Regions from separate parts of the Photobacterium sp. DNB23_23_1 genome, predicted to be linked through region 1. Evidence: predicted binding sites of a transcription regulator. Region 1 holds the regulator's gene; the other holds the start of a gene.
What was found. Region 1 encodes MetJ, which represses methionine synthesis genes. Its sites were predicted from a motif close to TTAGACNTNTANANGTCTAA; they were not measured.
Positions count from the first base shown of each region.

Region 2: a site for MetJ is predicted at 3,024-3,043, ahead of metH (methionine synthase). Genes of this name have one in related genera too.

Region 1 covers NZ_JBNNXT010000003.1:151,146-155,532, reverse strand. Annotated here, with positions in the region: gene ACVA53_RS03655 (bifunctional aspartate kinase/homoserine dehydrogenase II) at 1-1,212, opposite strand, end outside; gene ACVA53_RS03650 (O-succinylhomoserine (thiol)-lyase) at 1,213-2,379, opposite strand; gene metJ (met regulon transcriptional regulator MetJ) at 2,557-2,874, shown strand; gene ACVA53_RS03640 (malic enzyme-like NAD(P)-binding protein) at 2,974-4,224, opposite strand.
Region 2 covers NZ_JBNNXT010000009.1:1,970-6,356, reverse strand. Annotated here, with positions in the region: gene metH (methionine synthase) at 1-2,963, opposite strand, end outside; gene ACVA53_RS07855 (cation:proton antiporter) at 3,167-4,387, shown strand, end outside.

The DNA of each region.
Region 1 (4,387 bases):
ATAGCAATGAACGGCATTGTTCACCACCCCAGCTCCCACGGCCGCCACCAACGAGAAGCCCTCACGCAAGCGTAAATCCGCGGCAATGCCGCTGTCTTGCAACTGGGCCAATACGCTATTTACCACCTCGGCCGTATAGGCCAGCTGAACCCGGCCTTTATCCGGTTCAAAACAGCGGGCGAGCGGCTGTAATTGGGTACGCTGCAAGAAGCGCTCGATATCAGAGGCGATAGGCGCGAAGTCATGGGCCCGGGTCACCGACAGCTCAATCAGGCACACCTCATTGAGCGAGGTAATAATTTTGGCACCGCGCCCAGAGGCCAGAACCCGCTCGACCCGGGTCGAGCCTTGCTCCGGCTGATGGCTGCAGCGCAGAGTCAAATCAATCGCGCTTTGGGCGACAGGCTGCAAAGTACGGCTATGCAGTACCGGCGCCGCCAAGCGGGCCAATTCACTGGCCTCATCAAGACGTAACAGTGGCAACAAGCAGGCATCGGCAACCTTGCGAGGATCGGCACTGTAGACCCCAGCAACATCACTCCAGATGGTGACGCGATCAACATCGGCCAGCGCACCAATCACCGTCGCCGAATAATCAGAACCATTTCGCCCAAGCAACACGGTTTCGCCAGCACCATTCTGGGCCATGAAACCGGTGATCACCACCCGCTGCTGGCTATATTGGGCTAACTGCTCCTTGAGCAGCGGTCGTGATAGGGCACGATCAACTTCCGGCTGTGCAGAACGCTCAGCACGTAGGAAACAACGCGAATCCACACTCACCGCAGACAGTTGCTGCTTGCTCAACAAGGCAGCCAACAAACGAGCTGACCATTGCTCACCATGGCCCAGCACCTTGGCTTGCTCGGCTTCATCCCGAGGCTTTTCCGCCAGGTTTGATAAGACTCCCAGCTCAAGATGCAGTTGAGTCAGCAGCTCATCGGCCGCCTTTCCGTCCAGCAACGATTCGATCAATGTCTGCTGGTAACTGCGCAAGGACTGCAAAGCTTCATGGGCCTGGCGACCGTCCTTATCCAGCAGTTCAAGCCATTCAATCAGGCTGTTAGTGGTCTTGCCAGCTGCCGACACCACCACCAAGTCATTATCGTTCGAATATTCCCGCAAAATGTCAGCTACCCGCAGGTAGCACTCGGGATCAGCCAGGCTACTGCCCCCGAACTTATGCAATTGACGTGAAAGAGAAACGCTCATTCAAGCCACCTCCGCGGCTTTGTTGAAAGCCTGCTCAAGATCAGCAATCAAATCGTCTGGATCCTCCAGACCAACCGAGAGCCTCAACAGGGTCGGCTTCAAGCCCGCTTCGGCCTGGGCTTCATCCGACATCGCACGGTGCGTCATACTCGCCGGGTGACAAATCAAGCTCTCCGTTCCGCCTAGTGACTCAGCCAATGAGAAACTGTTGAGCGTTTTTACAAACACTTCCAGCTGCGCCATATCACCGGCAATTTCGAAACTCAGCATCGCCCCAAACCCTTTTTGCTGCTTGAGCGCAATGTCATGGCCCGGGTGCTCAGGCTGGCTCGGGTGGTAAATATTGCCAACCAGCGGCTGTTGCTGCAGGTATGCCAAGATCTGACGGCTATTTTCTTCATGCATCCGCATTCTTGGTGCCAGGGTCCGCAACCCCCGCAATGTCATATAGGCATCGAACGGCGCCCCAGTCGCCCCGATACAATTTGCCCACCAAGCGATCTCTTCGGCATGCTCTTCAGTCTTGGAAATCAACACGCCACCGACCACATCCGAATGGCCGTTAATATATTTGGTGGTTGAATGAACAACAAAATCGGCCCCCAACGCAATAGGCTGCTGAAGGATCGGAGACAGGAAAGTATTGTCGACAGCCACCAATGCCCCAGCTTGTTTCGCTGCAGCACAGAGCTCCGCCACATCCACAATACGTAACAATGGGTTTGACGGGGTTTCCACCCAGATCAACTTGGGCTGCAGTGCCAACGCTTGGGCGACCGCAGTCGGATCAGTTTGGTCAATAAAACGAACCTTAAAGTCGCCCTTTGCCGCACGGGTATTGAACAAGCGATAGGTGCCGCCATAACAATCATGCGGCGCTATGATCAAATCTTCCGGCCCAATCAATGCTGAGGCAAGCAAGTTGATCGCCGCCGTACCACAGTTGGTCACGACCGCGCCCGCGCCCCCCTCAAGCTCTGCCAGCGCATCGGCCAGCGTATTGCGGGTAGGGTTGCCAGAACGGGAATAATCATATTGCGGCACCTCTCCTAGTTGCGAGAAGCTATAGGTCGAGGTTAAATAGAGAGGGGGAACCACAGCATTATACTGGGTATCGGATTCGATGCCGGTGCGAACAGCGACGGTGGCTAGCTTCTTGTCACTCATTATTACTTTCCTTGTCAGGGCGGCCCTGCCGAATAACTTTTATGCAACAACATAGCGACAATTAGTGAAGACGTCAACACTTCTAGACGTCTATATGTCTTTGCTTATGGCAGTAAATCCCGCTAAAATTCAGGCATACTATATTTCATCACTTTTATATCGCTGAGAAGGTAACAAATGGCAGAGTGGAATGGCGAATACATCAGCCCTTACGCGGAACATGGTAAGAAAAACGAGCAAGTCAAAAAAATTACAGTTTCGATTCCATTGAAGGTCCTGAAAATCCTGACAGATGAACGAACTCGTCGCCAAGTCAACAACTTGCGCCATGCCACCAACAGTGAACTACTGTGTGAGGCCTTCCTGCATGCCTATACCGGCCAGCCACTCCCAACTGACGATGATATCCGTAAAGACCGACCGGACGACCTTCCCGCTGAAGCTAAAGCGCTAATGGAAGAAATGGGCATCACATACGAAGATATCAACGAATAAGAATCCAAGTAAACTGCTACGCATAATGCCAGCATTTTATGACGATAAAAAAACCAGCCACATGGCTGGTTTTTTTGTATGCGCTACAGCCTGGAGGATTTACTTCACTTCCATATAGCCAACAGGCATATCGATTCGCGCAACGCCCGAGTCTACCGCCGCTTGGGCTACAGCCTTGGCAACACGTGGCAACAGGCGTGGATCCATCGGTTTAGGGATAATGTATTCGGTACCAAATTCAAGCTTGTCGGCACCTGCCGCCGCAACCACTTCTGCCGGTACAGGCTCTTTTGCCAGTGAGCGAATAGCATCAACGGCAGCGAGCTTCATCTCGTCATTGATTTCGCTCGCGCGAACATCCAATGCCCCGCGGAAGATGAACGGGAAACAGATAACATTGTTTACCTGGTTTGGGTAGTCCGAACGGCCAGTACCCATGATCAAATCATCACGAACGGCATGAGCCAGCTCAGGCTTGATTTCTGGGTCGGGATTAGAACACGCAAATACCACTGGCTTGTCGGCCATTAGTTTCAGTGATTCCGGCGCCAACAGATCGGGGCCCGATACGCCGACAAAAATATCCGCACCTTCAATCACATCTTCTAGCGTACGCTTGTCAGTATTGTTGGCAAACAGCTGCTTGTATTCGTTAATATCATCACGGCGGGTGTGGATCACCCCCTTGCGGTCAAGCATGTAGATTTTCTCTCGCTGGGCGCCGCACTTGATCAGCAACTCCATACACGCTACGGCCGCAGCACCAGCCCCCAAACAGACAATCACTGCTTCATTGATTTTCTTGTCTTGCAGCTCTAGTGCATTGAGCATACCCGCTGCAGTGACAATCGCCGTACCGTGCTGATCGTCATGGAATACAGGTACATGGCAACGCTCAATCAGGCGCTTTTCGATTTCGAAACAGTCAGGTGCCTTGATATCTTCTAGGTTGATCCCACCAAACGTATCGGCAATGTTCGCCACCGTGTCGACAAACTCATCGATAGTACGGTGCTTCACTTCGATGTCTATCGAGTCCAGGCCTGCAAAGCGTTTGAACAGCAGTGCTTTACCTTCCATAACAGGTTTTGACGCCAATGGGCCTAAGTTACCCAAGCCAAGGATAGCGGTACCATTGGTGATCACCGCGACCATGTTGCCTTTACCGGTGTACTTGTAGACATTCTCTGCGTTTTGCGCAATTTCACGCACTGGCTCAGCCACACCCGGGCTGTAGGCTAGCGCCAGGTCTTCGACGGTATTGGCCGGCTTGGTGAGCTCAACGGCAATTTTTCCTGGTACAGGGTAAGCATGGTAGTGAAGGGCCTGTTGGCGAAAATCTTCAGACATAGTGTTCGAAATCCTGACTTGGGTGACTTTATTTTAGATTTTGGACATAGATCATATTCTATGGCAGCACAAAATCCTAGCACCGAACATCTGGTCGATCCAATGATTCCCAGAGTGAGTCGCCGAGGTGGGTGGGGAATATAGCGTATTAGGCGATGGCTAG
Region 2 (4,387 bases), on a different contig from region 1:
TGCTCAACGCGGTCGAGTAAGTCATTAGCATCTTTAAACAAACGGCGGGCTTCCTCACCCACTTCCTCATGATCAAGGATGGCCGGATATTTACCCATCAACGACCAGGTCATGAAGAATGGCGTCCAGTCGATATACTGGCGCAGGATCGCCACATCAAAGTCCTCAAACACTTGAACACCCGATTTACATGGTGCTGGCGGCGTATAGCTCTCCCAGTCAATGGCCACGCGATTTGCCCGCGCCACTTCCAGAGAAACCGGCTTGGTCTTGGGCCGCTTACGGCTGTGCTGATCACGCACCCTGACATAATCGGCATCGAGTTTTTCGACAAAGGCCGGACGCAGCTCATCAGATAGTAACGAAGTACACACCCCAACGGCGCGAGAAGCGTTGTTCACATACACAACCGGATGGCTGTAGTTCTGCTCTATCTTCACTGCCGTATGCGCTTTGGAGGTTGTCGCCCCGCCAATAAGTAAAGGTAACTCAAAGCCTTGTCGTTCCATTTCCTTGGCGACATGTACCATCTCATCAAGTGATGGAGTGATCAGGCCGGATAGGCCAATGATATCGACATTTTCTTCCTTGGCGACCTTGAGGATCTTTTCACACGATACCATCACACCCAGATCGATGATCTCGTAGTTATTACACTGAAGTACAACACCTACAATATTTTTACCAATATCATGAACATCGCCTTTTACCGTTGCCAGCAGGATCTTGCCGTTAGTACTTCCGGCCTGCTTCTCAGCATTGATATATGGCTCGAGGTGGCCAACGGCTTGTTTCATGACACGGGCAGATTTCACCACCTGCGGCAGGAACATCTTGCCTTCACCGAACAAGTCACCAACCACGTTCATACCGTCCATCAACGGTCCTTCAATGACCTCCAACGGCTTGGATGCATTCACCCGCGCTTCTTCGGTGTCTTCGACAATAAACTCGGTGATGCCTTTGACCAACGCATGCTCAAGTCGTTTTTCTACCGGCCAGGTGCGCCATTCCAAGGCAGAGGCATCTTCTTCTTTACCGACGCCTTTATTGGCATATTCAGCAGCAATGTCCAACAAGCGTTCCGTCGAGTCATCACGTCGGTTCAGCACCACATCTTCGACGGCCTCACGCAATTTTTCTGGAACGTTGTCATAGACTTCAAGTTGACCTGCGTTGACGATCCCCATATCCATACCATGCTTGAAGCAGTGATAAAGGAAAACAGCATGGATAGCCTCACGCACATAGTTATTACCACGGAACGAGAAAGAGACATTGGACACGCCACCAGAGATCATCGCATGGGGCAAATCACGCTTGATATCGGCGACAGCTTCAATGAAGTCCACCGCATAGTTATTGTGCTCATCAATACCGGTCGCAACGGCAAAGATATTCGGGTCAAAGATGATATCTTCCGGCGGGAAGCCGACCTCATCAACTAATATCCGGTAGGCATTGGTACAAATTTCCAGCTTGCGCTCTCTGGTATCAGCCTGCCCGACTTCATCAAACGCCATCACAATCACAGCAGCGCCGTAGCGGCGGATCAGCTTGGCCTGCTCAACAAACTTCTCTTTGCCTTCCTTGAGCGAGATAGAGTTAACAATTCCCTTGCCCTGAATGCACTTCAGGCCAGCTTCGATCACTTCCCACTTAGAGGAGTCGACCATGATAGGAACTTTTGATATTTCCGGCTCAGAAGCACATAGGTTGAGGAATCGAACCATGCACGCCTCAGCATCCAGCATCCCTTCATCCATGTTGATATCGATGATCTGAGCGCCGTTTTCGACCTGCTGACGGGCGACATCCAGCGCCTCGTCATACAACTCTTCTTTGATCAGGCGTTTGAATCTTGCCGAGCCGGTAACATTAGTTCGCTCTCCAACATTAACAAACAAGGTATCCTTCTCGATGATCAAAGGTTCAAGGCCAGATAGTCGGCAACTAACCGATAATTCTGGTAATGCGCGAGGGCTCACCTTTGCCACAGCTTCGGCCATCTGGCGGATATGCTCCGGCGTGGTACCACAACATCCTCCGACCAAATTAAGGAAGCCACTCTGCGCCCACTCTTTAATATGCTCGGCCATCTCTTCCGGGGACAAATCATATTCGCCAAACGCGTTTGGTAGGCCGGCATTCGGATGGGCAGATACCGCACATTCGGAGATGCGTGACAGTTCTTCAACATACTGGCGGAGCTCATCAGGCCCAAGTGCACAGTTCAAACCAAACGAGATTGGTTTGACATGACGAAGAGAATGGTAGAAAGCTTCTGTTGTTTGGCCCGAAAGAGTCCGACCAGAAGCATCGGTGATGGTGCCAGAAATCATGACCGGCAGCGAACAACCATCTTCGTCAAAAACAGTATCCACCGCAAATGCACAGGCTTTAGCATTAAGAGTATCGAAAATAGTTTCGATAAGGATGATATCGGCTCCGCCTTTGATCAACGCACGCGTTGACTCGGCGTAAGCCTCAACAAGCTGATCAAAGGTAACATTTCGGTAGCCGGGGTCGTTCACATCCGGTGAGATAGAACAGGTACGGTTAGTCGGGCCAAGTACGCCAGCAACAAAACGCGGTTTATCCGGCGTCTTTGCCGTCCACTCGTCAGCGACTTGGCGAGCGAGTTTGGCTGCCTCAAGATTAATCTCACCACTCAACGCTTCCATCTCGTAATCAGCCATCGCGATCGTGGTTGCGTTGAAGGTGTTAGTCTCTAAGATATCAGCACCGGCCTCAAGATAAGCTACGTGAATATCTTTGATCAATTGCGGCTGTGTCAGTACCAGTAAGTCGTTATTGCCCTTGAGATCCATGTGCCAATCGGCAAAACGCTCACCGCGATAATCTTGCTCTTCCAGCTTATAGTCCTGGATCATGGTGCCCATGCCACCATCAATGATCAGGATCTGCTCTGCCAAGCGCTTATTTAATAAATCCTTGCCCATCAACACCACTTTACTTCCTTATCTAATGTTACAGCTAGTTCACATCCTACCATAGCAACAATGGAAATCTAGACGTCTAAAGGGCTTTTCATTGATTAAATTTTAACTCATTGAAAGAAATTAGTGATAGCTATCGAGCAGTGATAGATTTATATTTTGACACAATTTTCAGCTTTACTTTAAATCACCATCGAGGTCATGGGATGTCAGTTTACAGCACCCTCTGTTTCCTAGCGGCAGCAGCTATGCTTATCGCTTTTATAAACAGCAAAATAGGAAAAATGCAGACCACTATCGCCATTACCGCGGGAGCATTGATGCTATCTCTAGGCATTATTGTTGCCGGACATAATGGCTGGTTCTATCTTGAAAATATTGCTGCAAGCCAACTTGGCGAGATCAACTTTGAAAACTTCTTGCTCAAAGGGATTTTGGGGTTCTTGCTCTTTGCTGGCGGCTTGGGGATCAAACTGCCTCACCTTGAAGACCAAAAGTGGGAAATCACCACACTGGCACTGGCGGCGACCTTGTTCTCGACCTTTTTTATCGGTTTTGCTTTATGGGGCATTTGTCAGGCTATCGGTATCCAGCTCGACCTGATCTATTGCCTCATCTTCGGCTCACTGATCTCTCCTACTGACCCGATAGCGGTCCTCGCTATAGTAAAAAAACTCGATGCACCAAAACGGATTTCTACCCAAATTGAGGGCGAATCTTTATTCAATGACGGCTTTGGCCTTGTCATTTTCGTTACCCTGTTTACCATCGCTTTTGGTAACGAAGCCCCTACTATACTAGGTGTTGGCCAATTGTTCCTACAGGAAGCCATTGGCGGTATTGCCTACGGCTTTGCTCTTGGTCTGATTTTCCATTACCTAATCAGTTCAACCAATGACCACTCTATGGAACTGCTGCTGACCCTGGGAATACCAACGGCAGGCTATGTCTTTGCTGATGTCATCCATGTCTCTGGCCCGCTGGCAATGGTGGTATCAGGGATCATGATTGGTAACTGGACCCGCTATATCGGCTTTTCCAAAGAGAGTGAAGATCATCTCGACCACTTTTGGGAGCTGGTCGATGAGTTCCTCAATGGGGTGCTATTCCTTTTGATTGGTATGAGTATGCTGCAGTTCAGTTTCCACCAAGAAGACTGGGTACTGATGGTGATTGCCGTTCCATTGGTCCTCTTGAGCCGCTTCCTCAGCGTCAAGCTCTCTTATCTCGGTTTCCAGCGATACCGAGACTATAACCCGATGTCGGTTAAAATCCTGACTTGGGGTGGGTTACGAGGCGGCTTGGCCCTTGCTATGGCCATGGCTATCCCCGCCGGGGTGATGGTGATCCCGGATAAGAATATCGATGTCCGGGAAATTATGCTGGTCATGACCTATTCGGTGGTAGTGTTCTCGATTCTGATCCAA